Youhaiella tibetensis: one gene and its partners. The protein of the gene in region 1 interacts with the protein of each later gene in a pairwise test. Links are inferred from orthologs where the notes say so. Each region holds a gene or a part of one and is shown in the gene's direction. Other genes may lie near its edges.

Region 1 (10,875 bases):
ACCCAGGCGTGGGTGGATACCTATGCGTTGTGGGACCAGGGCAGGGGCATTCCTGAGGTTTTGCGCCAGTGGCGCGATTTCGCGGCCGGAATCGGCGCGCCGGTGGCGGTGAATCGCCACGGCGACATCGTCCGCGGAATCTTCGAGACGATAGACGACGCCGGCAGGCTGGTCGTGCGCGCGGATGACGACACGCGCATCGCGATAACCGCCGGCGACGTCCATTTCGGTACGACGGCAAGCGTCGCGCCGTAACGGAATTGACATTGCAAGTAGGCGTCGGGCGAGCGGAACTCCGCTGTCGCCACGACCGATTTTGGATTGGATAGCTAATGAAGAAGCCATTGACCGATGAACTTGTCTTCGTCCCCCTTGGGGGCGTCGGCGAGATCGGCATGAACATGGGGGCCTACGGTTTCGGCCCCGCAAACCGCCGGAAGTGGATCGTGGTCGATTGCGGCGTGAGCTTTGGCGGGCCGGACCTGCCGGGCATCGAGTTGATCATGGCCAACCCGGAGTTCCTCGAAGAGAACGCCGACGATGTGCTGGCGCTGATCCTCACCCACAGCCACGAAGACCATTACGGCGCCGTGCTCGACCTTTGGCCGGGCTTCGAGAAGCCGGTCTACGCCACCGCGTTCACCGCCGCGATGCTGGCCGCCAAGCGCGCCGCCGATGCCATCGTCGATGAAGTGCCGGTGCGCCTGATGCAGACCGGCAAGCCGTTCGAAGTCGGCCCGTTCACCATCGAGCCGATCAACGTCGCGCACTCGATTCCCGAAAGCTGCGCGCTCCTGATCACCACGCCGGTGGGCCGTGTGCTTCACACCGGCGACTGGAAGCTCGATCCGTCTCCCGTCGGCAGCCCGCCGACCGACATCGAGCGTTTGAAGCGCATCGGCGCCGATGAAGGCGCGCCGCCGCTGGCGCTCATCTGCGACAGCACCAATGCGCTCAAGGACGGCGAGAGCCCGAGCGAATCCATCGTCGGCGATACGCTGGCCGCGCTCATTGCTGCAGCGCCCTATCGCGTGGCGCTCACGACCTTCGCCTCCAATGTGGGACGCGTGATTTCGATCGCCCGCGCGGCCGAGAAGGCCGGACGTCAGGTCGTGGTGTCGGGCAGGGCGCTTCACCGCATCACCGGCATCGCCCGTGAGCTGGGCATGATGGAAGGCATCGCGCCGTTCCTCGACCAGGACATGTACAAGAGCCTGCCGCGCGACAAGGTCGTGCTGCTGTGCACCGGCTCGCAGGGCGAAGCCCGTGCGGCCATCGCCCGCATCGCGCGCGGCGAGCACCCGGCGATCGACCTCAATGCCGGCGACCAGGTGATCTTCTCGTCCTGGGCGATCCCCGGCAACGAGCGCGAAGTCATCGACATTCAGAACCGCCTCATCGACCGCGGCGTCGACGTCATCACGCAGGCCGATGGCCTGGTGCACACGACCGGCCACCCGCGCCGCGAGGAGCTCAAGCGCCTTTACGACTGGGTCAAGCCGACGGTTCTGGTCCCCGTGCATGGCGAGGCTGCGCACCTTCAGGCCCATGCCAAGCTCGGCCGCGACCATGGCGTTCCGAACGTCCTCGAGATCCGCAACGGCGATCTCGTGCGGCTCTTCCCCGAGCCCATGTCTTTCCCCGGTGAAGTTCGCTCCGGTGAGCTCTATCTCGACGGGCTCGTGCTCTGCACGCCCGAGGAGAGTGGGGTGAAAGGCCGCAGGAGACTTTCGTTCGGCGGTCATATAGTCGTGAGCCTGGCGGTCACCGGCAATGGGCAGGTGGTTTCGGGCCCCGAGGTGGTGATAGAAGGTCTGCCTGAGGTCGAGGACGACGACGAGACGATCGGCGAGGTGGTCGACAAGACCATCAAGGGCGTCTTGCGGAGCGTTCCGGCCAAGCGCCGGGGCGATGTCGAGATGCTCAACAGCGCCTTGCATCGCGCCATCCGGGCCGAGGTCAACTCGTTCTGGGGCCGCAAGCCGAACGTCACGGTGTTCGTGCACCGAGTTTAGGAGAGCCTTATGCAGATCGGCAGCTGGATCGCGATTTACTTCATCATCTGGTGGGTATGCCTGTTCGCAGTGCTGCCGTTCCGCGTGCGCAATCAGATCGACGCGGGCGAAGTGGTTCGGGGCACCGAGCCCGGCGCGCCGGTCCTGCCGCGCCTCGTGCCGCGCCTCATCGCCAACAGCCTGGTGTCGGCCGTGGTGATGGGCCTCATTCTCTGGGGGCTCTCCAACCCCTGGCTGCAGCACTACTGGCACTAGGCCAAACGGGGGCGTCTTGAGCGAAATCGAGAACGCCCCGCGCCGCACTGCGTCGGATGTCGCCGCATTCATCCGGGAGAACCTTGCGCTTCTCCCGGTGCCGGCCTTTCCCGACATCGTCCTTTATACTCCCCATCCCGCCAGCGGTCTCCGGCGATTGGAGAGCGCCGTCGATGAGGACGCCGATCCCTGTCCTCCGTACTGGGCCTATGTCTGGGGCGGGGGAGCGGTGCTCGTCCGGCACATCCGGGCCAATCCCGGGCTCGTGCGGGAACGGCGGGTCGTGGATCTCGGGTCCGGCTCGGGAATCGTCGGCATTGCCGCGGCCAAGGCTGGCGCGGCCTCTGTTCTGGCGGCGGAGGTCGACAGGAACGGGCTGGCTGCCATCGCGCTCAACGCCGCCGCTAACGGGGTGGAACTCGCCTCAACCGGCGACGACCTGATCGCGGGCGATCCGCCCGATGCCGACCTCGTGCTTGTGGGCGACCTCTTTTATGCGCCGGACCTGGCAGGTCGTGTTCTGCCTTTCCTTGCCCGGTGCGTGGCGGCGGGTGTCGAGGTCGTGGTCGGCGATCCTTTTCGGGCCCATCTCCCGCTGGGCGCTCTGCACCCGATCGCGGAATATTCCGTCGCCGATTTCGGCGATTCCCCGCACGCTGCCGGTACGCGTAGCGCGGTCTTCCAGCTACACACCTGAAGCGGCGCCAGCCTCCCGCGCGAGACGCATCCGCCGCTCAGTTTCGATGCGCACACGTGTGCTCTCATTTCCGTGAAGGCGGTGCAGGCGCTTCTTCGAGCGGACTGTAAAATTCCTGCCATAATCCGCTGATAGGCAATAAAAAAAGCAGGGCGCGTAGCCCTGCTTTTGGAAAGTTTCGCGACAATACGTCGGTCTTACGCGCGCACGTAGCGGCGGCCAACGCTCCTCCCTTGACGTTGTCGGCGTCCGGCGGTTTCTCGCCGCCTTTGTGTTTATGGGGCTGGACCCTAACAACTCAAAACACCCCTGTCACGCAGATTCTGCATAGCTTGTATGCTTGCAACGCGGTGATTTGTAGGATTTGACTACGGACCATCCAAAGCCTCGAATCGACGTCCGCGAAACCGGAGTAGTTATGCGTCTTTCCCGTTACTTCCTGCCCGTTCTTCGCGAGGTTCCCAAGGAAGCCGAAATCGTTTCCCATCGGCTCATGCTGCGCGCGGGCCTCATCCGCCAGCAGGCGTCGGGCATGTATTCCTGGCTGCCGCTCGGCTACCGCGTGCTGATGAAGGTCAAGGCCATCATCGAGCAGGAGCAGGATCGCTCGGGCGCCATCGAATTGCTCATGCCCACGCTGCAGTCCGCCGACCTCTGGCGCGAGAGCGGGCGTTACGACGCCTATGGCAAGGAGATGCTGCGCATCAAGGATCGCAACGAGCGCGACATGCTCTACGGTCCCACCAACGAGGAGATGATCACCGACATCTTCCGGACCTATGTGAAGTCCTACAAGGACCTGCCGCTCAATCTCTATCACGTGCAGTGGAAGTTCCGTGACGAGATCCGCCCGCGCTTCGGCACCATGCGCAGCCGCGAGTTCCTCATGAAGGACGCCTATTCGTTCGACCTGGACGAGGCGAGCGCGGTCAAGGCTTATCACCGGATGTTCGTGGCCTATCTGCGCACCTTCTATCGTCTGGGCGTCACCGCCATTCCCATGCGTGCAGACACCGGCCCGATCGGCGGCGACCTCAGCCATGAGTTCATCATCCTGGCCGACACCGGCGAAAGCGCCGTCTTCTGCCATGCCGACCTGCTTGAGAAGCCCATCCCGGCCATCGACACCGATTATCGCGGTGACCTGGCGCCCATCGTGGCGGACTGGACCTCGCTCTATGCGGCGACCGAAGAGATGGTCGACATGGGCGCCTTCGAGGCGGAAGTGCCAGAGGCCAAGCGGGTTTCTGCGCGCGGTATCGAAGTCGGCCATATTTTCTACTTCGGGACGAAGTATTCCGCGCCCATGAAGGCGACCGTGACCGGTCCCGATGGCAAGGAAGTAACCGTGCATATGGGTTCCTATGGCATTGGCCCCACCCGCGTGGTGCCCGCCATTATCGAGGCGAGCCACGACGAGGCCGGCATTATCTGGCCGGTCAGCGTGGCCCCCTTCGAAGCGGTCGTGATCAACCTCAAGTCCGGCGACGCCGATTCGGACGCCGCCAGCGAGAAGCTCTATGGCGAGCTGCAGAATGCCGGCGTGGATGCGCTCTACGACGACACCGAGCAGGGCGCCGGCGCCAAGTTCTCGACCGCCGACCTGATCGGCATTCCCTACCAGCTCATCGTGGGGCCGCGCGGCCTCAAGTCGGGCGAAGTCGAAATCAAGCATCGCAAGACCGGTGAGCGCGAGACGTTGCCGGTCGCGGCCGCGGTCGAAAGGCTGCGAGGCCTGATCGAACCGCAAAGGCGGAACAAGGTTTGAACGCTCCCACACCGCAGATCGCCGAGCAATCCACGAACGCCTTTTCGCGCTTCGAATGGATGATAGCAGGCCGTTACCTTCGCGCCCGCCGCAAGGACGCCTTCATCTCGGTGATTGCGGCCCTGACCATGGCAGGCGTCGCCATCGGCGTCGCCACGCTCATCGTGGTCATGTCGGTCATGAACGGGTTCCGCGACGAACTGCTGACCAAGATCCTCGGTCTCAACGGCCATTTCTCGGCCTACCCGATCGAAGAGAAGTTCACCGACTACAAGCCGACGGTTGAGCTCATCGAGGGCGTGCCGGGGGTTCGGCATGCCGTTGCCTATGTCGAGGGGCAGGCCCTGGTCTCGAGCCAGTCCAACGCCTCGACCGGGGCCACCGTGCGCGGCATGGAGTTTTCCGACATCCAGAAGCTCGGGCTGCTCTCCCAGAGCGCCCAGCAGGGCGGATGGGATCAGTGGGATCAGTCCCAGGGTGTCGCAATCGGCTATCGGCTTGCCGAACGGCTCGGCGTCGGCATTGGCGATCCCATAACGATCGTCAATCCGAACGGAGCCACCACGCCCTTCGGCACGACGCCACAGATCCGCTCGTTCCCCGTCAACGTCATCTTCAACGTGGGCATGGTCGAGTTCGACAGTTTCTACGTCTACATGCCGATGCACCTGGCCCAGGACTACTTCAAGATGTACGACGATGTCCTCAAGCCAGGGGTCGAACCACCCGATCCCATGGCGACGGACGAGGAGATCGACGCGGCCTACGAGCGCCAGTATCGGGCAAGCGCCATCGAGATTTTCATCGACAACCCCGACGACATCAACACGATGCGCGAACGGTTGCAGAATACGCCCGGGATACGGCCGATGATCCTTTCGGACTGGCAGCAGCGCAACGAGACGTTCTTCTCGGCCCTTCAGGTCGAGCGGGTGGTGATGTTCACGATTCTCTCGATGATCGTGCTTGTGGCGGCATTCAACATCATTTCCAGCCTCGTCATGCTGGTGAAGGACAAGGGCGCCGACATCGCCGTCCTGCGCACCATGGGGGCCACGCGCGGTTCGATCATGCGCATCTTCTCGATCACCGGCACGGCGATCGGGGTCATCGGCACGCTCATCGGGTTCGTGGCGGGCGTGCTGATTGCGTCCAATGCCGAGGCGCTGCGCGCCGGCATTTCCGAGCTCATCGGGGTGCGGCTCTTCCCGCCGGAAGTGTTCTTCCTCTCGTCGCTTCCCTCCAAGATCGATCCCTTCGAGGTAACGGTCGTGGTGGGGCTGGCTTTGCTGCTCAGCTTCCTGGCGACGCTTTATCCGGCCCTGAGGGCCGCCCAGTACGATCCGGTCGAGGCCCTGCGGTATGAGTGATACGCAACTGGTTCTGCGGGGTGTCCACCGCCACTATGGCGACGGCGACACCATCGTACGGGTTCTCGAATCCGCCGACCTGACGGTCAAGGGCGGTGAACTGGTGGCGCTTGTGGCGCCCTCGGGCGCAGGCAAGTCGACCCTCCTGCACATCTCGGGCCTGCTCGAGCGGCCCCAGCAGGGTGAGGTCGAAATCCTGGGCGTGCCGACCAGTCATCTGGGCGACCGCGCGCGCACCATGCTGCGTCGCACCACCGTCGGCTATGTCTACCAGTTCCATCATCTGCTGCCCGAGTTCACGGCCCTCGAAAACGTCTCGATCCCGCAATTGATCGCGGGCAAGAGCCAGGCTGATGCCGACAAACGCAGTCACGAACTCCTGGCGATGCTCGGTGTGGACTCGCGTGCCGCACATCGGCCGGCCGAACTGTCGGGCGGCGAGCAGCAACGCGTCGCCATCGCGCGCGCGGCGGCGAACCATCCCCGCGTCGTGCTGGCCGACGAACCGACGGGCAATCTCGATCCTGCCACCAGCGATCTGGTCTTCGAGGCGCTGCGTCAGCTTATCCGGGACGAGGGCGCCGCAGCCCTTATCGCAACCCACAATCACGACCTGGCCCGCCGCGCCGATCGCATCGTCACCCTTCGTGACGGCCTGGTGCTTCCGCACACCCTCTAGGCCTCTCCGGCCATCTTGCGCTTTGGTCCTGTTGTTCGTTGCGTGAACAGCGGGGAGGGCACCCGATTTGATTCAAATTTTAACGTTTCGTTACCCTTTTAACCTCGCGAACACCCGTGTTCCTGGACATGAACGAATAGAGAACATATAAGAACGGAACAGCAACAAAGGAGCTTTGAAATGATCATCGGTTTCATCAAGGACCTGTTCGCCGTTCTCGCCCTGGGTGCTTTCACCATCTCCGCGCTCACCTGGATGGATGTGTTCTCCCGACTCGTGTGAGGGTTGTGAATTGATCGTGAGGCGCAGTTGGTTCTGCGCCTCCTGGATGTAAAAGATACGTCCACACGGAATATCGTTCATGCCCGGTCCAGGTTTCATTCATCTGCACGTCCACTCGGCCTTTTCCCTTCTCGAAGGGGCCATCCAGCTCGCCAAGATTCTGGAGCTGGCCAAGGAGGACAAGCAGCCCGCGATCGGCATCGCCGACACTAACAACCTCTTCGGCGCTCTCGAACTCTCCGAAAAGGCCACCAGCAAGGGCATTCAGCCGCTGATCGGGTGCGAGCTGGCGCTCGATTTCTGGACCGCCGACGATCGCGGGCCCGAACGCGGCAATTTCGGCAAGGGCGGGGTTGTGCTCATGGCGGCGACCGGTGAGGGGTTCTCCAATCTCTCGCGTCTGGTCAGCCGCGCTTATCTGGAAGGCGAGAACGGCAGGGCCGCCGCCAAGATCGGCTGGCTCGATCGTGATAACCTCCAGGGCATCATCTGCCTGACGGGCGGGCCGGAAGGATCAGTCGATCCCTTCTTCGCCAGTGGCCTTGAAGCCCACGCCCATTCGCGGCTCGATCGGTTGCGCGAGCTGTTCGACGACCGGCTCTATATCGAGTTGCAGCGCCACGGACGCCACAACGAGGCGCTCGTTGAGCCGCAGCTGCTCGACTACGCCTATAAGCGCGGCGTTCCGATCGTTGCCACGAACGAGCCGTTCTTCAAGTCGCGCAAGGATTTCGAGGCGCATGACGCGCTGCTGGCGATTGCGGGCGGCACCGTGCTCGCCCAGACCGAGCGGCGCAAGCTCTCGGACCAGCACTATTTCAAGACGCGCGCCGAGATGATGGAGCTCTTCGCCGATCTCCCCGAGGCGCTCGACAGCACCATCGAGATCGCGCAGCGCACGAGCTACCGGCCGCGCACGCGCGGGCCGATCCTGCCCAAGTTCGCCGCTGCCCCGGGGGTGAGCGAGGATGAGGCCGTGGCCGCCGAAGCGGCAGCGCTCGGGAAAATGGCGCGTGATGGCCTCGCCAAGCGGTTCGAGGTCAACGGCCTGGCGCCGGGTTGGACCGCCGAGCAGTATCATGAACGGCTCGAGTTCGAGCTCGGCATCATCCAGAAGATGAAGTTTCCCGGCTACTTCCTCATCGTGGCCGACTTCATCCAGTGGGCGAAAGGGCAGGGTATACCCGTTGGCCCCGGCCGTGGTTCGGGCGCCGGTTCGCTCGTCGCCTGGGCGACGACCATCACCGACCTCGACCCGCTCCGCTACAACCTGCTCTTCGAGCGCTTCCTCAATCCGGAACGCGTCTCGATGCCCGACTTCGATATCGACTTCTGCCAGGATCGCCGCGAAGAGGTGATCCGTTACGTGCAGCAGAAATACGGGGCCGAGCAGGTGGCCCAGATCATCACCTTCGGTACGCTTCAGGCGCGCGCTGTGCTGCGCGACGTGGGCCGCGTACTGCAGATGCCATACGGCCAGGTGGATCGCATCTGCAAGCTCGTTCCGGCCAATCCCGCCGATCCCTGGACGCTGGAACGTGCCCTCGCCGAAGTTCCGCAATTGCGGGCGATGCGCGACGAGGACGAAACCGTCTCCCAGCTCCTCGAAATCGGCCAGGCGCTCGAAGGGCTCTTCCGCCACGCTTCGACGCATGCTGCCGGCATCGTGATCGGCGACCGCCCGCTCCAGGAGTTGGTGCCGCTTTACCGCGATCCGCGCTCGGACATGCCGGTCACCGAGTACAACCTCAAGTGGGTCGAGCCCGCTGGGCTAGTGAAGTTCGACTTCCTGGGCCTCAAGACGCTGACGACCATCAGCTACGCCGTCAAGATGATCAACGGCGAGAACGGCACCTTCGACATCGACAAGATTCCCCTCGATGACGAGGCGACCTACAAACTTTACGCGGGCGGGGACACGGCGGGTATCTTCCAGTTTGAAAGTCCGGGCATGCGGCGTGCCCTTATCGACCTCAAGCCCGACCGCATCGAAGACCTCATCGCCATGAACGCGCTCTATCGGCCCGGCCCGATGGATAACATCCCCAGCTTCTGCGACCGCAAGCACGGCCGCGAGCAGGTGGAATACCCGCACGAGGCCCTCAGTTCGGTGCTCGATGAAACCTACGGAATCATCGTCTACCAGGAGCAGGTGATGCAGATCGCCCAGGTGCTCTCGGGCTATTCGCTCGGCGAGGCCGACATGCTCCGCCGAGCCATGGGCAAGAAGATCAAGGCCGAGATGGACGCCCAGCGCGTCCGATTCCGCGACGGCGCCATCAAGAATGGCGTCTCGGAAGCCCTCTCCGATACGATCTTCGATCTTCTCGCAAAGTTCGCCAACTACGGCTTCAACAAGAGCCACGCGGCCGCCTACGCCTGGGTGTCCTATCAGACGGCCTACCTCAAGACCCATTATCCCGAGGAATTCCTTGCAGCCTCGATGACCCTCGACATGGGGCTCACTGAAAAGCTGGCGGATTTCCGGCGCGAGGCCCTGCGCCACAACATCACCATCGTGCCTCCGTGCGTGAACCAGTCCGAGGCGGTCTTCTCGGTGCGAGACAAGAAGGTCCATTACGGCCTGGCCGCGGTCAAAGGCATCGGCCGGCAGGTGGCCGACCATATCGCAGAGATTCGGGGCGATCGCCCGTACGCGGATCTCGCCGACTTCGCCACGCGCGTCGACCCCAAGATCGTCAACCGACGCACGCTCGAGACGCTGGTCAATGCCGGCGCCTTCGATTCCCTGGTTTCGCGGCGCGAGCAGGCCTTTGCCGCAATCGACTCCGTGCTGGGCACCGCTCAACGCGTCGCGTCTGACCGCAACGATGGCATCGTGGACATGTTTGCGTCCGACAAGCCTGAGCCGATCATCCTGCCTGAGATGTTCGAGCCCTGGAGCCTGGCCGAGCGGCTGGAGCGTGAGTACTCGGCCATCGGTTTCCATCTCTCGGCTCACCCGCTCGACGCCTATACCGATCTCTTCGAGAAACTGCGCGTGCAGCGCTGGGGCGATTTCGAGCGTGCCGTCAAGGAAGGGGCGCGGGCGGGGCGTATTGCGGGCACGCTGTCCTCGCGGCAGGACCGACGGACGCGCAAGGGCACGCCAATGGCCATTCTCAACCTCTCCGATCAGAGTGGCGGCTACGAGTGCATCGCGTTCTCCGAGCAGATTTCGCTCTATGGTTCGGTGCTCGAAACCGGTCGTTCGCTGATCCTCGAGGTCGAGGCGGACGAGCGCCCGGATGGGATCAGCCTGCGCTTGATCAAGGCGGAATCGATCGACGGCGCTACCGAGAAGCTCGGGCGCCAGCTCACCGTGTTCCCGGAGAGCGAGAAGTGCCTGCCGGCCATTCGCGCCCAGCTCAAGCCGGGTGGTGAGGGGGCAGTGACGCTCATCGTGTCGCGCGATGGCGGTGCGCGCGAATACGAGATCAAGCTTCCGGGCAGCTTCAAGCTGACGGCGGAGGTGGCGGGCGGCATCAAGGCCCTGGCCGGGGTAACCGACGTTCGCCTCAATTAGCCGGTTCGGCGCCACTTTCCGGTTTCGAACCAAGGTGCGGCAGTGATATCTCCTGATGGGCGTTTTGCTCGCGGGGGACAAACATGTTCGATCTGCCGACCATCATCACCTATCTCGGTGCGTGTTTCGTGCTGGCCATAGTGCCGGGGCCGACCGTGACCGTCATCATTGCCAATGCGCTGGCGCGCGGAACGCTCGCCGGTCTTGCCATCGTGCTCGGTACGCAAATCGGGCTCGTCACCATGATCCTGGTCGTGGCGACCGGGATGGAGGCGCTCGTCAG
Region 2 (9,736 bases), 2.0 Mb from region 1 along the record:
GGCCTTAAGCTCGCTGAGCTTGAGATTCTGCATACGGGATGACCCTATGGGACAGTCGGTGGGAATTTCGAAAGGAGGGGGAACACCGCGGCGGCGGCCAGGCTCGGGCCGGACTCAGTGGGTGGGTGGGCTTTAGTTAGCGAAAAGCCTTGTCAGATTCAAGGCTTTTGCGCGCGCCGCCGGGATTCACGTGAAACAGGACGCGGAAAAGCCCTTCGCTCAGAAGGGCTTCACGATGACCATGATGACGATAACGATCATGAGGAGTGTCGGTACCTCGTTGATCATGCGGAAGAATTTCTGCGGCTTGACGTTCCGGTCTTCCTTGAAGGCCCTGAGGAACCCGCCCATCCAGCCGTGGTAGCCGGAAAGCGCGATCACGAACACCGCCTTGACCCAGGGCCAGCCCGAAGACCAGTCCACCATGCCGTTGAAGACCATGATGAGCCCGAAGATCCAGCTGGCGATCATGGCCGGGGTCATGATGCCGCGATAGAGCCGGCGTTCCATGACCTTGAAGGTCTCGGACTGCACCGAACCCTTTTCGGCCACCGAATGGTAGACGAAGAGCCTGGGCAGGTAGAGCGAACCGGCCATCCAGGCGATGACCGAGATCACGTGCAGCGCCTTGACCCATTCCATGGCTTAGCGACCTTTCACGATATCGATGAGGCGGGCGACATGCTCGATCGGCGTTTCCGGCACGATGCCATGGCCCAGGTTGAAGATATGGGGACGACCCGCAAAGCCGGCGATGATCTCGCGGGCGCGGGTTTCCATCTGCTCGCCACCGGCAACGAGCCGGAGCGGATCGAGATTACCCTGGACGCCGAGCGTCTTGGGCAATGCCTTGTCGGCAAAGGCGGTGGGCATGGAATAGTCGAGCCCCAGCGCGTTGACCCCGGTCGCCTCCGCATAGGCGGCGATCATGCCGGCCGCCCCGCGCGGAAACCCGATGATGGGCGCATCGGGAACCTGGGCGCGCACACCCGCCACGATCCGCGCATTGGGTTCGATGACCTGCGCGCGAAACGCGGTTTCGTCCAGATTGAGCGCCCAGCTCTCAAAGAGCTGTACCACGTCGGCGCCGGCGCGGAACTGCGCCACCAGATAGGCGATCGAGGCTTGGACCAGCACATCCATCAGCGCCGCGAAGGCCTGCGGATGGCGCAGGGCGAAAAGCCGGGCGGGCGCCTGGTCGGTCGTGCCGCGGCCCCCGATCATGTAGGTCGCCACGGTCCAGGGAGACCCGCAGAACCCGATAAGGGTCTTTTCGGGCGCCAGCGCTGCCTTGACGCGCGAAACCGTCTCCAGCACCGGCGCCAGGGCCCCGACCACGCCTTCCGGCCTCAAGGCACTGATCCCTTCAACGCCCAGGGGATCGAGCCGCGGACCCTCGCCCGTCTCGAAGCCCACTTTCTGGCCAAGCGCATCGGGAATGACCAGGATGTCCGAAAACAGGATCGCTGCATCCAGATCGAAGCGGCGCAGCGGCTGGAGCGTTACTTCCGTCGCCAGTTCCGGATTGTAGCAAAGGTCGAGGAACGTTGCGGCCTTGGCCCGCGTTTCCCGATACTCGGGAAGATAGCGGCCGGCCTGGCGCATGATCCAGACGGGTGGACGGTCCTGGCGCTCGCCGAGCACTGTCTTCAGGAGCGGCTTGCCATGGGGCGCTGAACTCACCGGGGGGCACCCCTTCCCTTCAAAGAAGAGAATCTTCTCTTTTGTATCTTTATTATCATGGCGGTGTTTAACCCCAATTCATGGCCGTCCACAACCGCAAGTCCGGTGACGAAAGCGCGCAGGAAAACTCGTAAACGAAGTGTTAACAGCGTCCTGGGACAAGGTGCAAAGTCCGCGCGAACCGGGCGGGTTAACGAAGTGTTAACGGGCCTTTTGATCCAAACGGCCGAATCCGGGCCTGGGGAAAACCGGTGAATCCAGCCCGCCTCGCCCCGATCGCTTTTCCACACTGTTACCGGTCTTGAGCCCGCGGGCGCCCCACTTGCGTCATCTGGGGACGGATTTGGGGGCAAAGTGGACAAAAACCGGCCTTGGCCGAAATGATGAGTCATTTTCACTGCTTGGCGCTTGTGGCAGTGGGAACAGTGTGGAAAACCTCTTTCCATGCTGATCCTCGCCTCCCAGTCTCCGGCCCGGAAAGCCTTGCTTTCCGGCGCTCGCGTCGCCTACGACGCCCGACCCGCCCATATCGATGAACGCCGCATAGAAGCCGAGGCGGTGGCCCGCGGCGCGGATGCCCGCGACATCGCCCTCCTCCTGGCGCGGGCGAAAGCCCTGGCGGTGGCCGCGCTCTCGCCAACCGCCATCGTCATCGGCGCCGACCAGACCCTGGCCCTGGGCGATGAACTGTTGCACAAGCCCGAGACCATGGAGGAGGCCGCCCGGCAATTGTCCTACCTCAAGGGCAAGACCCATCGTCTCCATGCCGGGGTGGTGCTGGTGCAGGGCGACAAGGTCCTCTGGGAACATGTCGAGACCGCCGAGCTTACCATGCGCGAATTCTCGGACGCCGAACGCGACGAGATCCTGGCGCTCGAGGGCGAGGATGCCCTCTCCTCGGTCGGCGGCTATCGCCTCGAAGGCGCCTCGGTGCGGCTCTTCGAAACCATAACCGGGGACTATTTCACCATTCTGGGCCTGCCGCTCCTGCCCCTGCTCTCGGCGTTGCGCGAGTTCGCGCCGCAATATCTCAAGGGGGCCGAGCTGTGAGCGCTCCGGTCAAGGCGTTCGTGATCGGCCACCCGATCGCCCATTCGCGCTCGCCCCTCATCCATGGCACCTGGCTCGAGACCTACGGCATCGCCGGGAGCTACGAGGCCATCGACGTGGCGCCCGGGGCGCTGCCCGATTTCATCGTCGCCTTGCGCGCCGGGGCGTTCGCCGGCGGCAATGTCACCATTCCCCACAAGGAAACGGTGTTCGCGCTCTGCGACGAGGTCGATCCGCTGGCCCGCCGCATCGGGGCGGTCAACACGCTGGTGTCCCGCCAGGGCAAGGTCCGGGGCACCAATACCGACTATCTCGGGTTTCTCGGCAATCTCGACCAGGAGGCACCCGGCTGGGACGGAGCGCGCGAACTGGCCATCGTGCTCGGGGCCGGCGGGGCGGCGCGCGCCATCCTGGTGGCGCTGGCCGAACGCGGCTTTTCGCGCATCGCCATCCTCAACCGCACGGCGGACAAGGCGCGGGCGCTGGCGGACGAAATGGGCCCGCAGTTTTCGGGCCACGCCCTCTCCGGGTTCGCCGACCTGGCGCCCCGGGCGAGTCTTCTCGTCAACACTTCCTCCATCGGCATGCATGGCAGCCGGTTCGAGGACCTGCCCCTCGACGCCCTGCCTGACACGGCGCTGGTGACCGATATCGTTTATACCCCGCTCCAAACCCCGCTGCTGGCCGAGGCGCGCGCAAGGAAATTGCGCACCGTCGACGGGCTTGGCATGCTGTTGCACCAGGCTGTCCCCGGATTCGAGGCCTGGTTCGGAACGCGCCCCGAGGTCACCGCCCAATTGCGGGAGAGGATCGAAGCGACGCTGGAGCATTGACGTGCTGCGCCTGGGACTGACCGGCTCGATCGCCACGGGAAAATCGACGACCCTGAGGGCCTTCGCGGACCTCGGCGTGCCGGTGTTTTCCTCCGACGAAGCGGTTCACGAGCTCTATCGCGGCGAAGCGGTGCCCCCGGTCGAGCGCCTGTTTCCCGGCGTCGCCCGCGATGGCATCATCGACCGGACGGAATTGAGTCGCCGCCTCCTCGCCGAACCCGCGCGCCTGGCGGAGCTCGAAGCGGTCGTTCACCCGCTTGTGCGCGCCAGGATGAGCCAGTTCCTTGATCTGGCGGAGCGAAACGGTGCAAAGCTGGCGGTGGTCGATATTCCGCTGCTCTACGAGACCGGGTTCGACTATGGCCTCGACAAGGTCGCGGTCACCTGGTGCGATCCGGCCATCCAGCGCGAACGGGCGCTGCGGCGGCCGGCAATGACCGTGGATAAGCTCGATGCCATCCTTGCCCGGCAGATGCCCCAGGACGAAAAGAAGAAGCGCGCCGACTACCTCTTCGACACCGGTCGCCCGGTCGAGGCGGTACGGGCGGAAGTCAGAACTCTGGTTGAAAAGCTGAACGCGGGTCAATGAAGCGCGAGATCGTCCTCGATACCGAAACCACGGGCCTCGATCCCCTCAACGGCGACCGGATCGTCGAAATCGGCTGTGTCGAGCTCATCAACCACCTGCCGACCGGCAAGCACCTGCACCTCTACATCAACCCGCAGCGCTCGATGCCAGAAGAGGCTTTTCGCGTGCACGGCCTCTCCGAGGAGTTCCTCTCGGACAAGCCGCTATTCGCCCAGGTGGCGCAGGAATTCTCCGATTTCATCGGCGATGCGACCCTGGTCATCCACAACGCCGCCTTCGATATCGGCTTCCTCAATGCCGAGCTGCAGCGCGCCGGCCGGGCGGCGCTGACCAATCAGGTCATCGACACGGTGATGGTGGCGCGCAACGTCTTCCCGGGCGCGCGCGTGAGCCTGGATGCCCTCTGCAAGACCTTCGGCATCGACAATTCCAAGCGCGTGCTGCACGGGGCGTTGCTCGACAGCGAGATCCTGGCCGAGGTCTATCTCGAACTCATCGGTGGTCGCCAGGTCGGGTTCGAGCTGGTGGCCGAAAGCCGCGTCGAGATTTCGGCCACCAGCGCCGGCCCGGTGGCCGCCGCCCAGCGCCCGACGCCCCTGCCCTCGCGCATCAGCGAGGCCGAGCGTCTGGCCCACGAGGCTTTCATCGCCGCCATGGGCCCCGATTCGCTCTGGGCGAAATATGCCGAAAAGGACAGCCCGGAAGCGGCCGTGGCGTGAGGACGGGTCAGAACCGTCGCGCGTGATTTCGCCACCCTTGTGCCCTCCCCGCGAACGGGGGAGGGACTGAGGGAGGTGGGCCCCAGGCGCGGGCAAGGCTTTGCCCCTAGAGCACGAACTTGGAGAGGTCGGTGTCCTGGGCGAGGGAGCCGATCTTGCCGGCCACATAGGCCTTGTCGATCGTGATGGTCTCCCCGTCCTTGTCGGGCGCGTCGAACGAGATTTCCTCGACCAGACGTTCCATCACCGTCTGCAGGCGCCGCGCCCCGATATTCTCGACCGTGGCGTTGACGTGGACGGCGGCCTCCGCGATGGCGTCGATCGCATCGGCCGTGAAGTCGAGCTTGACCCCTTCGGTGCCGAGCAGGGCCACATACTGCTTGATGAGGCTGGCTTCGGTATCGCTCAGGATGCGCACGAAATCGTCATGGGTCAGCGCCTTGAGCTCCACCCGGATCGGCAGGCGGCCCTGGAGTTCGGGCAGGAGGTCCGAGGGCTTGGCCACATGGAAGGCGCCCGAGGCGATGAAGAGGATATGGTCGGTCTGCACCGGGCCATACTTGGTCGAAACGGTCGTCCCTTCGATAAGCGGCAGCAGGTCCCGCTGCACGCCTTCGCGCGAGACGTCCGCGCCGCCGCGCGCGCCCGAGGAGGCGATCTTGTCGATCTCGTCGATGAAGACGATGCCGTGGTTCTCGACCAGGTCGATGGCTTCGGTCTTGAGCTGGTCCTGGTCGAGAAGCTTGTCGGCTTCCTCGGCCATGAGCACGTCATAGCTCTCCTTGACCTTGAGCTTGCGCTTGACCGAGCGCTGCCCGAGCTTACCGAGCATGTCCGAAAGGTTGATCATGCCGACATTGCCGTTCGGCATGCCGGGGATCTCGAACATGCCCCCGCCCTGGGGCGCGGCCACCTCGATCTCGATTTCCTTGTCGTCCAGCTCGTTGTCGCGCAGCTTCTTGCGGAAGCTCTCGCGGGTCGAGTGCGAGGCGGACGAGCCCACCAGCGCATCGAGCACGCGCTCCTCCGCATTCTGGTGCGCCTGGGCCTGCACTTCCCCGCGCCGCTTGTCGCGCAGCAGCGTGATGCCGGCCTCGACCAGGTCGCGCACGATCTGCTCGACGTCGCGGCCGACATAGCCGACCTCGGTGAACTTGGTGGCTTCCACCTTGACGAACGGCGCCTGGGCGAGTCGGGCGAGGCGGCGCGAGATCTCGGTCTTGCCGACGCCGGTCGGCCCGATCATCAGGATGTTCTTGGGCGTCACCTCGCGCCGCAGCTCGGGGGAGAGCTGCTGGCGGCGCCAGCGGTTGCGCAGGGCAACGGCCACGGCGCGCTTGGCGTCGGCCTGGCCCACGATATTGCGGTCGAGCTCGGAAACGATCTCGCGCGGGGAAAAATTGGTTGCACTCATTGTACTTCTCCAGGTGCCTTATCAAGGAAGCGCACCATCAGGTGTTCGTCGACATAGCGACCGTTCACGTTGAGGGACCGGGGTTCGGTGCCATAGATTTCGAACCCTGCCCTTTCATAGAGCCGGATGGCCGGCCGGTTGTGGGCGCCTACGCCCAGATGCACTTGCAGCACCTCGCCGCGGGCCTCGTCGAGCGCCGCTTCGAGCAGGCCCATGGCACAACCCGTGCCCCTCAGGGCCGGTTGCACATAGACCTGGTAGATCCAGCCGCGATGCCGCTCGCGCTCGCCATCGGCACGGGCATAGGCAAGGATGCCGCCCAGCCCGGCTTCGGCGAAGGCGCCGTAAAAGCTCATCCGGCCCAGGAGCGCGGCAAGTTCGCCGTCGCTCCTCTGGGCAAAGCTTTCGGGCGAGGAGGCATAGGCCTCCGGGTGCCTGCTCAGGGCCTCGAAGCGGATCTTGCGGTAGGCCGCGACATCCGCGTCCCCGAGCCGGCGGATCGCATAGCTCACTGCTCGATGCTTTCGAGCGTGACGTTCTCGTTGGTATAGACGCACACTTCGGCGGCGATCTTCATCGCCTTGCGGGCGATGGTCTCGGCATCGAGCTCGCTGTTCTCGAGGAGGGCGAGCGCGGCCGAATAGGCGTAATTGCCGCCCGAGCCGATGGCGACGACGCCGTGGTCGGGGGTGAGCACGTCGCCCGTGCCGGTCAGCACCAGCGTGTCATTGGCATCGGCCACGATCATCATGGCTTCCAGGCGCCGCAGGTAGCGGTCGGTGCGCCAGTCCTTGGCCAGTTCCACGGCGGCGCGCATCAACTGGTTGGGATATTGCTCGAGCTTGGCCTCGAGGCGTTCGAAAAGCGTGAAGGCATCGGCCGTGGCCCCGGCGAAGCCGCCGATGACCTTGCCGCCGGCCAGGCGCCGGACCTTCTTTGCAGTATGCTTCATGACGGTGGCACCCGCCGTCACCTGCCCGTCGCCCGCCACCACCACCCTGCCGTCCTTGCGGACCGCAACGATCGTCGTGCCGTGCCAGCCGGGGAAATCGTCGTTATTACTCATCTACAACTCCAAAAGGATTTGACCAAAATATTGGGTGCATGAACGGAAATGCAACGGCAGGGCGGCCATGCCCTTTTCGACGGGTCGGCAAGCTGTTAGAGAACGCCGAACCCATCCAGAGCGATCCCCCAGCAAGAGCGGTCCGATGCGCAAGGCAGAACTCACCCGCAAGACCAACGAGACGGACATCCAGGTGTCGGTCAATCTCGATGGTACGGGCCGCCATGCCATCAATACCGGCATTGGGTTCCTCGACCATATGCTCGACCAGCTCTCGCGCCATAGCCTGATCGATATCGATGTCACCGCCAAGGGCGACCTGCATATCGACATGCACCACACCGCCGAGGACGTGGGCATCGCGCTCGGCCAGGCCATCGCCAGGGCTCTGGGCGACAAGAAGGGCATCCGCCGCTACGCCAGTTGCGATTTGCCCATGGACGGCACGCTCACCCGCGTGGCGCTGGACGTTTCCGGCCGCCCGTTCCTGGTCTGGAAAGTGGAATTCACCCGCGACAAGGTGGGCGAGATGGATACCGAGCTCTTCCGGGAATGGTTCCAGGCCTTCGCCATGAATGCCGGCATCACGCTCCATGTCGAGACGTTCTACGCCGACAACAACCATCATATCGCCGAAAGCGCCTACAAGGCTCTCGCCCGGGCGCTGCGCGATGCGGTCGAGATCGACCCGCGTGCGGCAGATCGCATTCCATCGACCAAGGGAACGCTCTAGGCCTCTCTCCTAGGCATTTACCGGTCGGGCTCATAAATAGGAGCCTAGCATGACCCTCTATTCGCTTTTCACCCGCAACGGGGCCGAAGGCCCGTCCGAGGCGCCCGAAGCCGTGGGCGAACGCTTTTCCTGGTTCGCCTTCCTGCTGCCGCCCGTCTATGCGCTGGTCCACGGCCTCTGGCTCGCCTTCCTGGGGCTGGTCCTCGCCATCCTGGTGCTCGGCTTTGCCGGGCGCTGGCTGGGCGATGACGCCACCTTCTGGCTCTATTGGCTGGCGGCGCTCTGGTTCGGCCTCGAGGCCCCCGCCTTCCGGGCGCGAAAACTCCATCGCAAGGGCTATCACCATGCCGGCGACAGCATCGCCGCTGCCGAAGACATCGCCCGCCTCGACTATCTCAAGAACCGCTAAGCCATGACACAGACCGTCACCATCATCGATTACGGCTCGGGTAACCTCAAGTCGGCCGCCAAGGCATTCGAGCGCGCCGCGCGCGGTACCCAGACCAATATCGTGGTCACCGCCGATGCCGATGCCGTGCGTCGCGCCGACCGCATCGTGCTGCCGGGCGTGGGCGCCTTCGCCGACTGCAAGGCCGGGCTCGAAGCCGTGCCCGGCATGGTCGAGGTGCTCGAGGAGCGCGTCATCCGCGGCGGCGCCCCGTTCCTGGGCATCTGCGTGGGCATGCAGCTCATGGCCGAGGAAGGCCGCGAGAAGGGCGTCCACAAGGGGCTGGGCTGGATCGAGGGCGCCATCGTCAAGCTTGAGCCTTCCGATCCGGGCCTCAAGGTCCCGCACATGGGCTGGAACACGCTCTCCTTCCGGCAGACGCACCCGCTGCTTGCCGGCATCGAGGATGGCGAGAACGGGCTGCACGCCTATTTCGTCCACTCCTACCACCTGGCCGCCACCAACCCGGCGTCCCTCATCGCCACTGCCGACTACGGCCAGGCGGTGACGGCGATCGTCGGGCGCGACAACATGTTCGGCACCCAGTTCCACCCCGAAAAGAGCCAGAGGCTCGGCCTTACGCTCATCGGCAACTTCCTGGGATGGAGCCCGAAATGATCCTGTTTCCCGCAATCGACCTCAAGGACGGCCAGTGCGTGCGCCTCAAGCTCGGCGACATGGCGCAGGCCACGGTCTTTAACGATTCGCCGGCCGCCCAGGCCAAGAGCTTCGAGGACCAGGGGTTCCAGTATCTCCACGTCGTCGACCTGAACGGCGCCTTTGCCGGCGAGAGCGTCAACGGCGCGGCGGTGGAAGCCATCCTCGGGACGGTGAAATTTCCCGTCCAGCTCGGCGGCGGCATCCGCACCATCGCCCATGTCGAGAGCTGGCTGGCCAAGGGCCTCGCCCGCGTCATCCTCGGCACCGTGGCGGTGCGCGATCCGGCGCTGGTCAGGGAAGCGGCCCGGAAGTTCCCCGGCCAGGTCGCGGTGGGCATCGATGCCCGCGGCGGCAAGGTGGCGGTGGAAGGCTGGGCCGAGACTTCCGAACTCGACGTCGTCGAACTCGCAAAGCGCTTCGAGGGCGCCGGGGTGGCGGCGATCATCTATACCGATATCGACCGCGACGGCATCCTGACCGGCATCAACTGGGACTCGACCCTCCATCTGGCGCGCGCGGTCTCGATCCCCGTCATCGCCTC
Region 3 (9,764 bases), 2.3 Mb from region 1 along the record:
GCGCCAGACCTTTGAAACCTTCGTTCCGGGCTCGGCCAACGAGATCGCCCTTGGCGTCGCCAAGCAGGTGGCCCATGCCGTGGTCAACAACACGGTGAGCTTCAACCCGGTCTATATCCATTCCACCGTTGGCCTGGGCAAGTCGCACCTGCTCAATGCCATCGCCTGGGCGGCTGGCGCCAACGAGCCGGGCCGCAACATCGTCTATCTGACGGCCGACCATTTCATGTACCACTTCATCACCGCCGTGCAGCGCCAGTCCGCGCTCGGTTTCAAGGAGTGGCTCCGTCGCGTCGACCTGCTCCTGATCGATGACATGCAATTCCTTCAGGGCAAGTCCGCCACCGAATTCGGCCATACGCTCGGAGCGCTGCTGACCGGCGCCAAGCAGGTGGTCGTGGCCGGCGACGCCGCCCCACGCGACCTCGAAATGCTCGATGAGCGCGTCCGTTCGCGCCTCTCGGGTGGTCTGGTCGTTCCGATCATGACCTTCGATGGCGATCTGCGCCGCTCCATCGTCATGAAGCGCGCCGAACAGGCTGCGGCCCGCTTTGCCGGCGTCACCTTCCCGCCCGCCGTCATCGATTATGTCGCCCGCGTCGTCGTTTCCCATGGCCGCGACCTCGATGGCGCCGTCAACCGCCTCGTCGCTGCCAACCAGCTTACCGGCGAGCCCATCACGGTGGCTCTTGCCGAAAAGACGCTGGCCGACCTCATCCGGGCCCGCGAGGCCCGCCGGGTGCGCATCGAGGACATCCTGCGCATCGTCTCGCGTCACTATAAGGTGCCGCGCAACGACCTGCTTTCCTCGCGCCGCTCGCGCGACGTCGTCCGTCCGCGCCAGATCGCCATGTACCTGGCCAAGTCGCTCACCTCGCGCTCCCTGCCCGAGATTGGCCGCCGCTTTGGCGGGCGCGACCACACCACCGTCCTTCACTCGGTCCGCAAGGTCGAGCAGATGATGAAGGACGATGGTGATCTCTGCCAGGAAATCGAACTCTTGAAGCGCATGCTCGAAGAGTGAAGAACGGTGCAAGACGGGCCGGTTTTTCCGCCCCGACTCTTGCCTTTTCGCCCCCCTTGCGCAAAGGTTCGAGGCCCCGGTTCGCCGGGGCTTTTGCTGTCCCGCGAGAGGGCAGGTCAATAGGGGTATGGTGTCATGCTGGTAACGCTCGAACGCAATCATCTGCTTAAATCGCTCGGTCACGTGCACCGGGTGGTGGAGCGGCGCAACACCTATCCGATCTTGGCCAACGTCCTGCTCAAGGCCACGCCCGAAGGCCTCGACCTGCGCGCCACCGACCTCGATATCGAAGTCACCGAGACCGTGCCCGCCATGGTCGGCACGCCTGGCACCACCACGGTTCCGGCCCACACCCTTTACGAAATCGTCCGCAAGCTCGCCGACGGCGCTGAAGTGCGGCTCGAGACTTCGGGGGCCGAGCAGATGCTCCTGACCTCCGGTCGCTCGCGCTTCCATCTGGCCTGCATCTCGCCCGACAGCTTCCCCGACCTCAAGTCGGGCACTTTCGCCCATTCCTTCTCGATCCCTGCCGCGACCCTGCGCGAGTTGATCGAGCGCACCCAGTTCGCCATCTCCAACGAGGAGACGCGCTACTATCTCAACGGCATTTACCTCCACACGCTGGAGGTCAACGGCCACCCGACCCTGCGCGCCGTCGCCACCGACGGGCACCGCATGGCGCGCGCCGAGACCGATGCGCCGGCCGGCGCCGCCGGCATGCCGGGCGTCATCGTGCCCAAGAAGACCGTGGGTGAAGTCCAGAAGCTTCTCGACGGCGCCGAAGGCGACGTGGCCGTGGAAGTCTCGGACACCAAGATCCGCTTCACGCTCGGCGGCGTGGTGCTGCTCTCCAAGCTGATCGAGGGAACCTTCCCCGATTACGATCGCGTCACGCCTAAGAACAATGACAAGGAAATGAACGTCGACCGCGCCGCCTTCGCCACCGCCGTCGATCGCGTTTCCACCATCGCCTCCGAGCGCGGCGGCAAGGCCGTCAAGCTCTCGCTCAACCAGGGCCAGCTCGAGCTCTCGGTCACCAATCCCGACCACGGCACCGCTTCGGAGGAACTGCCGGTCGAGTTCGAGACCGACAATTTCGAGATCGGCTTCAACGCCCGCTATCTCCTCGACATCGTCGGCCAGATCCGCTCGGACAACGCCGTCTTCCTCTTCAACGATGCCGGCTCTCCGACGCTCGTGCGTGAGGAAGGCGAAGCCAAGGCGCTTTACGTCCTCATGCCGATGCGCGTCTAAGGGCAACGCGCCGGGTTCATGCGCTACATCTCCCGCCTTCGCCTCACCGCCTTCCGCAACTACGCGTCGGCGGCGCTGGACCTCGATTCGCGCCACGTGGTGCTGATCGGGCCGAACGGGGCCGGCAAGACGAACCTCCTCGAAGCCATATCGATGCTCTCGCCGGGCCGGGGCCTGCGGCGGGCGCCCTTCGAAAGCCTCGCCAGCCAGGGCAGCGACCTGCCCTGGGCGGTGGCGGCGACGGTCGAGACCGATAACGGTCCGGTCGATATCGGCACCGGCGCCAGTCCCGGCGATGGCCCGCGGCGCGTGCGCATCAATGGCGCCAACGCCCGCAGCGTCGAGGACATGAGCGCCTACCTGCGCCTCCTCTGGCTGACCCCGGCCATGGACGGCCTCTTCTCGGGTCCTGCCAGCGATCGCCGACGCTTCCTCGACCGGCTGGTCACCACTCTCATCCCTGGTCATTCGGCCGCCGTCTCCGACTTCGACAAGGCCATGCGCCAGCGTAACCGCCTTCTCGAAGAGAACGCCGATCCGCTCTGGATTGCAGCCGTCGAGGCGCAGATGGCCGAAGGCGCCGCGGCCATCCATTTCGCCCGCGCCGATAGTCTGGGGCACCTCCAGGCGCTGATCGGAGAAAGCGTCGACGACGGGTCCTTCCCCAAGGCGACGCTGGCGCTGACCCCGCTCTTCGAGGATGGCAGTGAGCCGGGGTCATCAAGCGCGCTCGAAGCCGCCCTCAAGGCGGCCTGGCAGCGCTCCCGCGCCCTTGATCGCGCCGCCGGACGCACCACATTAGGACCTCACCGCGTCGATCTCGAAGTCTTCCATGCGCAAAAGCAGATGCCAGCCGCTCTCGGCTCGACCGGCGAGCAGAAGGCGCTTCTCATCGGGCTGGTCCTGGCTCAGGCCAAGCTCGTCTCGCGCATGACCGGCATCACCCCGTTCCTGCTGCTCGACGAGATCGCCGCACATCTCGATTCCGGCCGTCGCGCCTCGCTTTTCGCCGCGTTCGACAGCCTCGGGACCCAGTGCTTCATGACGGGAACGGACCCGGTCCTCTTCGAAGCCCTCGGTCCTCGCGCCCAGGTCGTCGCCGTCAAGGACGGCAGGCTTGCACCCAGTCCGTAATCCCCTCCAAAACCGGCCAAAATCGGCCATTTTGCTTGGGGATAAGCACCCCATCCGCTAGAAACGGATAACTCCCAAAATTTCCTGATTCGGGATCCCATGACCGACGAAACCAACCACGATTCCTCCGAGTACGGCGCCGACTCCATCAAGGTCCTCAAGGGCCTGGATGCGGTGCGCAAGCGCCCGGGCATGTATATCGGGGATACCGACGACGGTTCGGGCCTGCATCACATGGTCTACGAGGCTGTCGATAACGCCATCGACGAGGCTCTGGCCGGTCACGCTGACCTGGTGACGGTGATCCTCAATGCCGATGGCTCGGCGTCCATCATCGACAATGGCCGCGGCATGCCCACCGGCATCCACAAGGAAGAGGGTGTCTCGGCGGCCGAGGTCATCATGACCCAGCTCCATGCCGGCGGTAAGTTCGACCAGAATTCCTATAAGGTTTCCGGTGGCCTGCACGGCGTCGGCATCTCGGTGGTGAACGCGCTTTCCACCTGGCTGCGCCTGAAAATCCGTCGCGATGGCGAGATTCACGAGATGGGCTTCACCCATGGCGAGCCCGATGCGCCGCTGGCCGTCACCGGCACCTACGAGCAGAACAAGACCCCGGGCACCTATGAGGGCCGCTCGGGCACCGAGGTCAGCTTCCTGCCCTCGCCGCAGACCTTCACCCAGGTCGAGTTCGACTTCAAGACGCTCGAACACCGCCTGCGCGAGCTGGCTTTCCTCAATTCGGGCGTGCGCATCATCCTCTCGGATCGCCGCCACCCCGAGCCGGTCGATGTCGAGCTGCACTATGAGGGCGGCCTCGAAGCCTTCGTGAAATATCTCGACAAGGCCAAGCAGCCGATCATGGAATCGCCCATCTCGTTCACGCACGAGAAAGACGGCATTACCGTCGAGGTCGCGCTGCAGTGGAACGACAGCTACCACGAGAACGTGCTCTGCTTTACCAACAACATCCCGCAGCGCGATGGCGGCACGCACCTGGCGGGCCTGCGCGCCGCGCTGACGCGCCAGATCACCAGCTATGCCGAGACCAGCGGCATCCTCAAGCGCGAGAAGGTGCAGCTTTCCGGTGAAGACGCCCGCGAGGGGCTGACCTGCGTGCTCTCGGTCAAGGTGCCGGACCCCAAATTCTCCTCCCAGACCAAGGACAAGCTGGTTTCCTCCGAGGTGCGCCCGGCCGTCGAGAATGTCGTCAACGACAAGCTCGGCCAATGGTTCGAGGAGCATCCCTCCGAGGCCAAGAACGTGGTCGGCAAGGTCGCCGAGGCCGCTGCTGCCCGCGAAGCGGCCCGCAAGGCGCGCGAACTCACCCGCCGCAAGTCGGCCCTTGAGATCTCCTCGCTCCCCGGCAAGCTCGCCGACTGCCAGGAGAAGGATCCGGCCAAGTCCGAGATCTTCCTGGTGGAGGGTGACTCCGCTGGTGGCTCGGCCAAGCAGGGGCGCGATCGCGCCACCCAGGCGGTGCTGCCGCTCAAGGGCAAGATCCTCAATGTCGAGCGCGCGCGCTTCGACCGCATGATTTCGTCCGAGCAGGTGGGCACGCTCATCACCGCGCTCGGCACCGGGATCGGGCGCGAGGAATTCAACGCCGACAAGCTCCGTTATCACAAGATCATCATCATGACGGACGCCGATGTCGACGGCGCCCACATCCGCACGCTGCTGCTGACGTTCTTCTACCGGCAGACCCCCGAACTGCTCGAGCGCGGCCACATCTATATCGCCCAGCCGCCGCTCTATAAGATCAAGCGCGGTTCCTCCGAGCAGTATCTCAAGGACGAGAAGGCCCTAGAGGACTACCTCATCTCTGGCGGTGTCGACGACGCGGTCTTCACCACGCGCAAGGGCACGACCCATGCGGGCGCCGATCTTCTCGACATCGTCAACCAGGCCCGTGACCTCGTGCATGGCATCGAGAGCCTCAACACCCGCTACAACCGCTCCATCGTCGAGCAGGCCGCCATCGTCGGCGGGCTGGATCCCGAGGCGGTGGCCGATCCTGCCCGCTCGGGCGAAGTCATGCAGCGCGTCGCCAACCGGCTCGATCGCATCACCGACGAGTACGAACGCGGCTGGAAAGGCGAGGTCACCGACGAGGACGGCCTCAATTTCAGCCGCACCGTGCGCGGCGTGACCGAGAGCCACCTCATCGACAAGGCCCTGCTCAACAGCGCCGACGCCCGCAAGCTGCGCCAGATCACCGGCAAGCTCGACGACCTGTACGGCGGCGTCGCCAAGCTGGTGCGCAAGGGCGAGGAAACCCCGATCTACGGCCCGTCCTCGCTGTTCAAGGCGATCACCGATGCCGGCCGCAAGGGCATTTCCCTCCAGCGCTACAAGGGCCTGGGCGAGATGAACCCCGAGCAGCTCTGGGAAACCACGCTCGATCCCAATGTGCGCACCCTGCTCAAGGTCGAGGTCAAGGAGAGCGACGAAGCCGACCTGACCTTCACCCAGCTCATGGGCGACCTGGTCGAGCCGCGCCGCGACTTCATCCAGGACAATGCCCTCAGCGTCGCCAATCTCGACGTCTAGCTGCTGATTTCGGCAAGGGGCCGCCTCCGGGCGGCCCTTTTCGTTTAGGCATCCCGAAACGCCGGCTCGGATCGCTCCGGTCGGTTGCGGGGTGGTTCATTGGCGGCTCGGGGCGAGGTTTGCCTCAAGTCGATGGATGCTAGCGATAGTGCGAGGCATCGCCTCGCCCCTTGAGCGTTTGGGGTTTCTACAAGCCCGTCCACGCAAGTTGCCCGCGAGCGCACTCCGGGCCGGTCACGTCACACTTAGGCCGTAAGCCCAGGCGCCCCCGGACTTCCCCCAACTCCCAGATCCTGGCGGCAGAGCAAGATGCAGGCTGTCGACTTTCCTGCACCCAGTCCTGACGCCAGCCGCCGCAGCACCGCGTACCGTGCCTCGCCGTTGGCGGAGGGATCGGGAAAGTATGCGGGAGGGGTGGTGTGCGGGGATAAGTGTTTTTGGAGCTTTGTCGAGATTGGGGTGGCACGCGCTCTCTCCGCCCATTCCCCGGCGCAGTTTCCCCGCTCTGGGGCGGGGATAGATTTCCTGGGCCCGACCACAAGGGGGAGGGAGGCGATGGGGTTGGGGCGGTGGAAACACGCGGGGCAGTGGTGGCGCGGTTGTCTGGAGTTGGTCACGCCTTCCGCGGGGGCCACTTCTGAGGCCGAAACGGTTGGAAAACACCGATCAGCCCGTCGGGGTGGCGCGCCGGCGATTCCCCGCTACCTACGCTTCCCGGCTCAAATGCTCGTGAACGATTTTCCAGCCGGCGGGTTCGCGGCGCAGGACCGTTGTGCCGCGGCCGTGGCCCTGGGTGGGGGCGCCGTTGATCTCGCCGCGCCAGTTGAAGCGGTAGATGCAGCTGGCGGCATCGGGGCCAAGCGCGATCCAGCGCAATTCGTCGAGCCAGTAATGCTCGTCGCGGACCAGATCCCAGGTGCGCTCGAAGGCCTGGCGGATGGTGGGGCCGGTAAACGAACCCTCCGAGAACCAGAAACTGGCCTCCTCCGAGATCAGCGGCGCCAGCTCGTCGAACCGGTGCCTGTTGATACGCTCGCCATAGAGCGCCATGACCGCCTCGGGCCCGTCGGTCGCGTCCAAAATCGTCCTCCCCGGCGCAAAAAGTGATGTTACCGGACGGCAACAACCCTTGGCAGGCCGGCCTCCGTCACATAAACCGGCCACATTTGCTGGCGATAGCGTAGCGTGCCGCCAAGCGCAGGGGAAAGGGTTTTGTCGCCCGACCCGTTAGCTGCTAAAGCTTGGCTTTCAAGGCATTGAATGGCTTGCGCCGCCAGGGCGCAAAGCTCGAGATTGGCCCCGGGGCTCGGTTCATGGAATTTCGCATCTCTCCTGAAGATCGGGTCGGCGCACAGCCGGCCGCCAAGCGTGGTCGCAAGACCGCTGCCAAGCGCACCGGTTGGGGAGCCAAGAAGGTAGAACCCTCCATGGGAGCGGCCGCCGTCGGCAGCTTCGTGGACGACGAACGCTCCGGTGGCGCCCCGCCGCCCAAGAAGCCGCAGCGCGGCAAGGCCAAGCCCGCCAAGGCCAAGCGGAGCCGCAAGCGCAACACCGCTGGCGGCTTCCTGATGCGGCTCTTCTACTGGGTCTTCATCCTCGCCATCTGGGGCGGCATCGCCGTAGCCGGCATCGTGGTCTATTTCGCCGCGCAACTGCCCGCGTCCGACACCTGGGCCGTGCCCGACCGGCCGCCCAATATCCGCATCCTCGCCGCCGATGGCCAGCTGATCTCCAACCGCGGCAAGACCGGCGGCGAAGCCGTCTCGATCCGCGAGCTGCCCTATTACGTGCCGGCCGCCTTCATCGCCATCGAAGACCGCCGCTTCATGAGCCATTTCGGCATCGATCCGATCGGCCTGGCTGCCGTGGCGCTCGAAAGCCTCAAGGCCGGCGGGGTTACCCGTGGCGCTTCGACCATCACCCAGCAGGTCGCCAAGAATCTCTTCCTCTCGCCGGACCAGACCCTGGGCCGCAAGGTGCAGGAAGCGGTGCTGGCCCTCTGGCTGGAGCGCAACTATTCCAAGGACCAGATCCTCGAGCTCTATCTCAACCGCATGTTCTTCGGCCACAATTCCTACGGCATCGAAGCGGCGGCGCAGACCTATTTCGGCGTCTCGGCGCGCAACCTGTCTCTGGCCCAGGCGGCCATGCTGGCGGGCGTGCTCAAGGCACCCTCGACCTACAATCCCAAGTCCAACCCCGAACGTGCCGCCCAGCGCCAGAAACTGGTGCTCCAGGCCATGGCCGAGGAAGGCTACATCACCCAGGACGAGGCCAAGGCGGCCGCGATCGATCCGGGTCAGCCCATCCGCACCAAGGTGGCCGGCGCCGAATCCTACGTCGCAGACTGGGTCGAAAGCCTCATGCAGGCCTATATCGGGGACATCAAGGAAGACGTGGTCGTGCAGACCACCATCAACTGGGATCTCCAGAAGCAGGCCGAGTTCATCGTCAAGGAAGCGGTCGCCAAGGAAGGGCCCAAGCGCGGCTTCTCCCAGGGCGCGCTGGTCGCCATGGAGCCCGACGGCACCGTGCGCGCCATGGTGGGCGGGGTGGACTACGCCAAGAGCCAGTACAACCGCGCCGTGACCGCGCGCCGCCAGCCCGGCTCGGCCTTCAAGCCCTTCGTCTACCTGGCAGCCATGGAAAAGGGCTATACGCCCGACACCGTGGCCGATGACGCCCCCTTCACCTATGAGGGCTGGAGCCCGGAAAACGCCTCGCGCAAGTATAATGGTCCGGTGACGCTTCGCACGGGCCTGGCCTATTCGCTCAATACCATCGCTGCGCGCCTGGCCATCGACGTCACCCCGCAAGTGGTGGTCGAGACAGCCATGCGCATGGGCATTTCCTCCCACATGGATGCGGTGCCCTCGATTGCGCTGGGCACCTCGGAAGTCTCCCTGCTCGAGCTGACCGCGGCCTATGCGCCCTTCGCCAATGGCGGCAACGGGGTCATTGCCAACGTCATCACCCATATCGAGACCGCCAGCGGCAAGACGCTCTATGACGCCGTGCCCGCCGGCCCCGGACAGGTGATTGCCCCGCCCATCCTCGCCGAGATGAACGACATGCTCCAGACCGCCGTCCAGGTCGGTACGGGCAAGGGCGCCCATCTCAACGGCTGGCCGATCGGCGGCAAGACCGGTACGTCCCAGAAGGCGCGCGACGCGCTCTTCGTGGGCTATACGTCCCACATGGTGACCGGCGTCTGGCTCGGGAACGACGACGAGAAGAAGACCTCGCTCTCGGGCGGCAACGTGCCGGCGCAGATCTGGACCGAGTTCATGAACAAGGCGCACCAGGGCCTGACGGTCGCCGCCATTCCGGGCGGGGTCACCCAGCCGACCACCGCCGACCTGCCCATGCAGCCCATGATGGATGCCAACGGCAACCCCGTGCTCACCCCCGATGGCGAGCAGGTCTACGAGGCCGTGCCCCAGCAATATCTCCAGCCCGCCCAGGAGGCGCCGGCCGGCGATGTGCTCGGCCAGCCCCAGACGCTGCCGCCGGAGGGCCAGCTCGGCGACATCAACGGCATCCAGCCGACCCAGCTCGAGCCCCAGGCCCAGCAGCAGGTCTACATGCAGCCGCCCGCCGACGTGCCCCAGCAGCAGCAACCGCAGCCGATCCAGCAGGTCGAGCCGCAGAAGAAGACCACGGTGGTCGACATCATCAACGGTATCTTCGGGAACTAGCGGCCCGGCGAGTTTCGCCGGGCTCAGGCCTCGATGCCATAGGCCATGAGCTCGCGCCCATGCGCCTTGAGCCAGGCCTTGCCGCGCTCCATGTCGGGCAG

The links.
Region 2: the proteins of dnaE (region 1) and dnaQ interact in binary tests that used the Escherichia coli proteins (3 or more experiments, as listed by UniProt). The link is inferred for Youhaiella tibetensis from one-to-one orthologs.
Region 3: the proteins of dnaE (region 1) and dnaN interact in binary tests that used the Escherichia coli proteins (3 or more experiments, as listed by UniProt). The link is inferred for Youhaiella tibetensis from one-to-one orthologs.

The regions. Positions count from the first base shown.
Region 1 is NZ_CP041690.1:2,265,687-2,276,561, reverse strand. The notes cover bases 6,772-10,792. They hold dnaE (DNA polymerase III subunit alpha), read left to right. Parts: upstream 6,772-7,145; coding sequence 7,146-10,592; downstream 10,593-10,792. Other genes in these bases: FNA67_RS11000 (LysE family translocator), read left to right, coding at 10,676-10,792; FNA67_RS11010 (ABC transporter ATP-binding protein), read left to right, coding at 6,772-6,784. Outside these bases: FNA67_RS11040 (biotin--[acetyl-CoA-carboxylase] ligase), read left to right, coding at 1-255; FNA67_RS11035 (ribonuclease J), read left to right, coding at 396-2,015; FNA67_RS11030 (DUF1467 family protein), read left to right, coding at 2,025-2,270; FNA67_RS11025 (class I SAM-dependent methyltransferase), read left to right, coding at 2,287-2,967; proS (proline--tRNA ligase), read left to right, coding at 3,386-4,735; FNA67_RS11015 (ABC transporter permease), read left to right, coding at 4,795-6,105; more of FNA67_RS11010, read left to right, coding at 6,098-6,771; more of FNA67_RS11000, read left to right, coding at 10,793-10,875. UniProt on the Escherichia coli protein: DNA polymerase III is a complex, multichain enzyme responsible for most of the replicative synthesis in bacteria. This DNA polymerase also exhibits 3' to 5' exonuclease activity. The alpha chain is the DNA polymerase catalytic subunit.
Region 2 is NZ_CP041690.1:4,291,078-4,300,813, forward strand. What follows is about bases 3,131-6,012. They hold dnaQ (DNA polymerase III subunit epsilon), read left to right. Parts: upstream 3,131-4,151; coding sequence 4,152-4,874; downstream 4,875-6,012. Other genes in these bases: FNA67_RS21065 (shikimate dehydrogenase), read left to right, coding at 3,131-3,566; coaE (dephospho-CoA kinase), read left to right, coding at 3,568-4,155; hslU (ATP-dependent protease ATPase subunit HslU), read right to left, coding at 4,981-6,012. Also shown: transcription termination factor Rho, read right to left, coding at 1-33; protoporphyrinogen oxidase HemJ, read right to left, coding at 220-642; hemE (uroporphyrinogen decarboxylase), read right to left, coding at 646-1,683; FNA67_RS21060 (Maf family protein), read left to right, coding at 2,128-2,733; more of FNA67_RS21065, read left to right, coding at 2,730-3,130; more of hslU, read right to left, coding at 6,013-6,288; FNA67_RS21085 (GNAT family N-acetyltransferase), read right to left, coding at 6,285-6,800; ATP-dependent protease subunit HslV, read right to left, coding at 6,797-7,354; imidazoleglycerol-phosphate dehydratase HisB, read left to right, coding at 7,500-8,087; FNA67_RS21100 (DUF2628 domain-containing protein), read left to right, coding at 8,137-8,496; imidazole glycerol phosphate synthase subunit HisH, read left to right, coding at 8,500-9,153; hisA (1-(5-phosphoribosyl)-5-[(5-phosphoribosylamino)methylideneamino]imidazole-4-carboxamide isomerase), read left to right, coding at 9,150-9,736. UniProt on the Escherichia coli protein: DNA polymerase III is a complex, multichain enzyme responsible for most of the replicative synthesis in bacteria. The epsilon subunit contain the editing function and is a proofreading 3'-5' exonuclease.
Region 3 is NZ_CP041690.1:577-10,340, forward strand. The notes cover bases 309-3,218. They hold dnaN (DNA polymerase III subunit beta), read left to right. Parts: upstream 309-1,159; coding sequence 1,160-2,278; downstream 2,279-3,218. Other genes in these bases: dnaA (chromosomal replication initiator protein DnaA), read left to right, coding at 309-1,024; recF (DNA replication/repair protein RecF), read left to right, coding at 2,297-3,218. In the rest of the region: more of dnaA, read left to right, coding at 1-308; more of recF, read left to right, coding at 3,219-3,412; gyrB (DNA topoisomerase (ATP-hydrolyzing) subunit B), read left to right, coding at 3,512-5,965; FNA67_RS00025 (YybH family protein), read right to left, coding at 6,671-7,045; FNA67_RS00030 (transglycosylase domain-containing protein), read left to right, coding at 7,279-9,663; FNA67_RS00035 (M48 family metallopeptidase), read right to left, coding at 9,687-9,764. UniProt on the Escherichia coli protein: Confers DNA tethering and processivity to DNA polymerases and other proteins. Acts as a clamp, forming a ring around DNA (a reaction catalyzed by the clamp-loading complex) which diffuses in an ATP-independent manner freely and bidirectionally along dsDNA.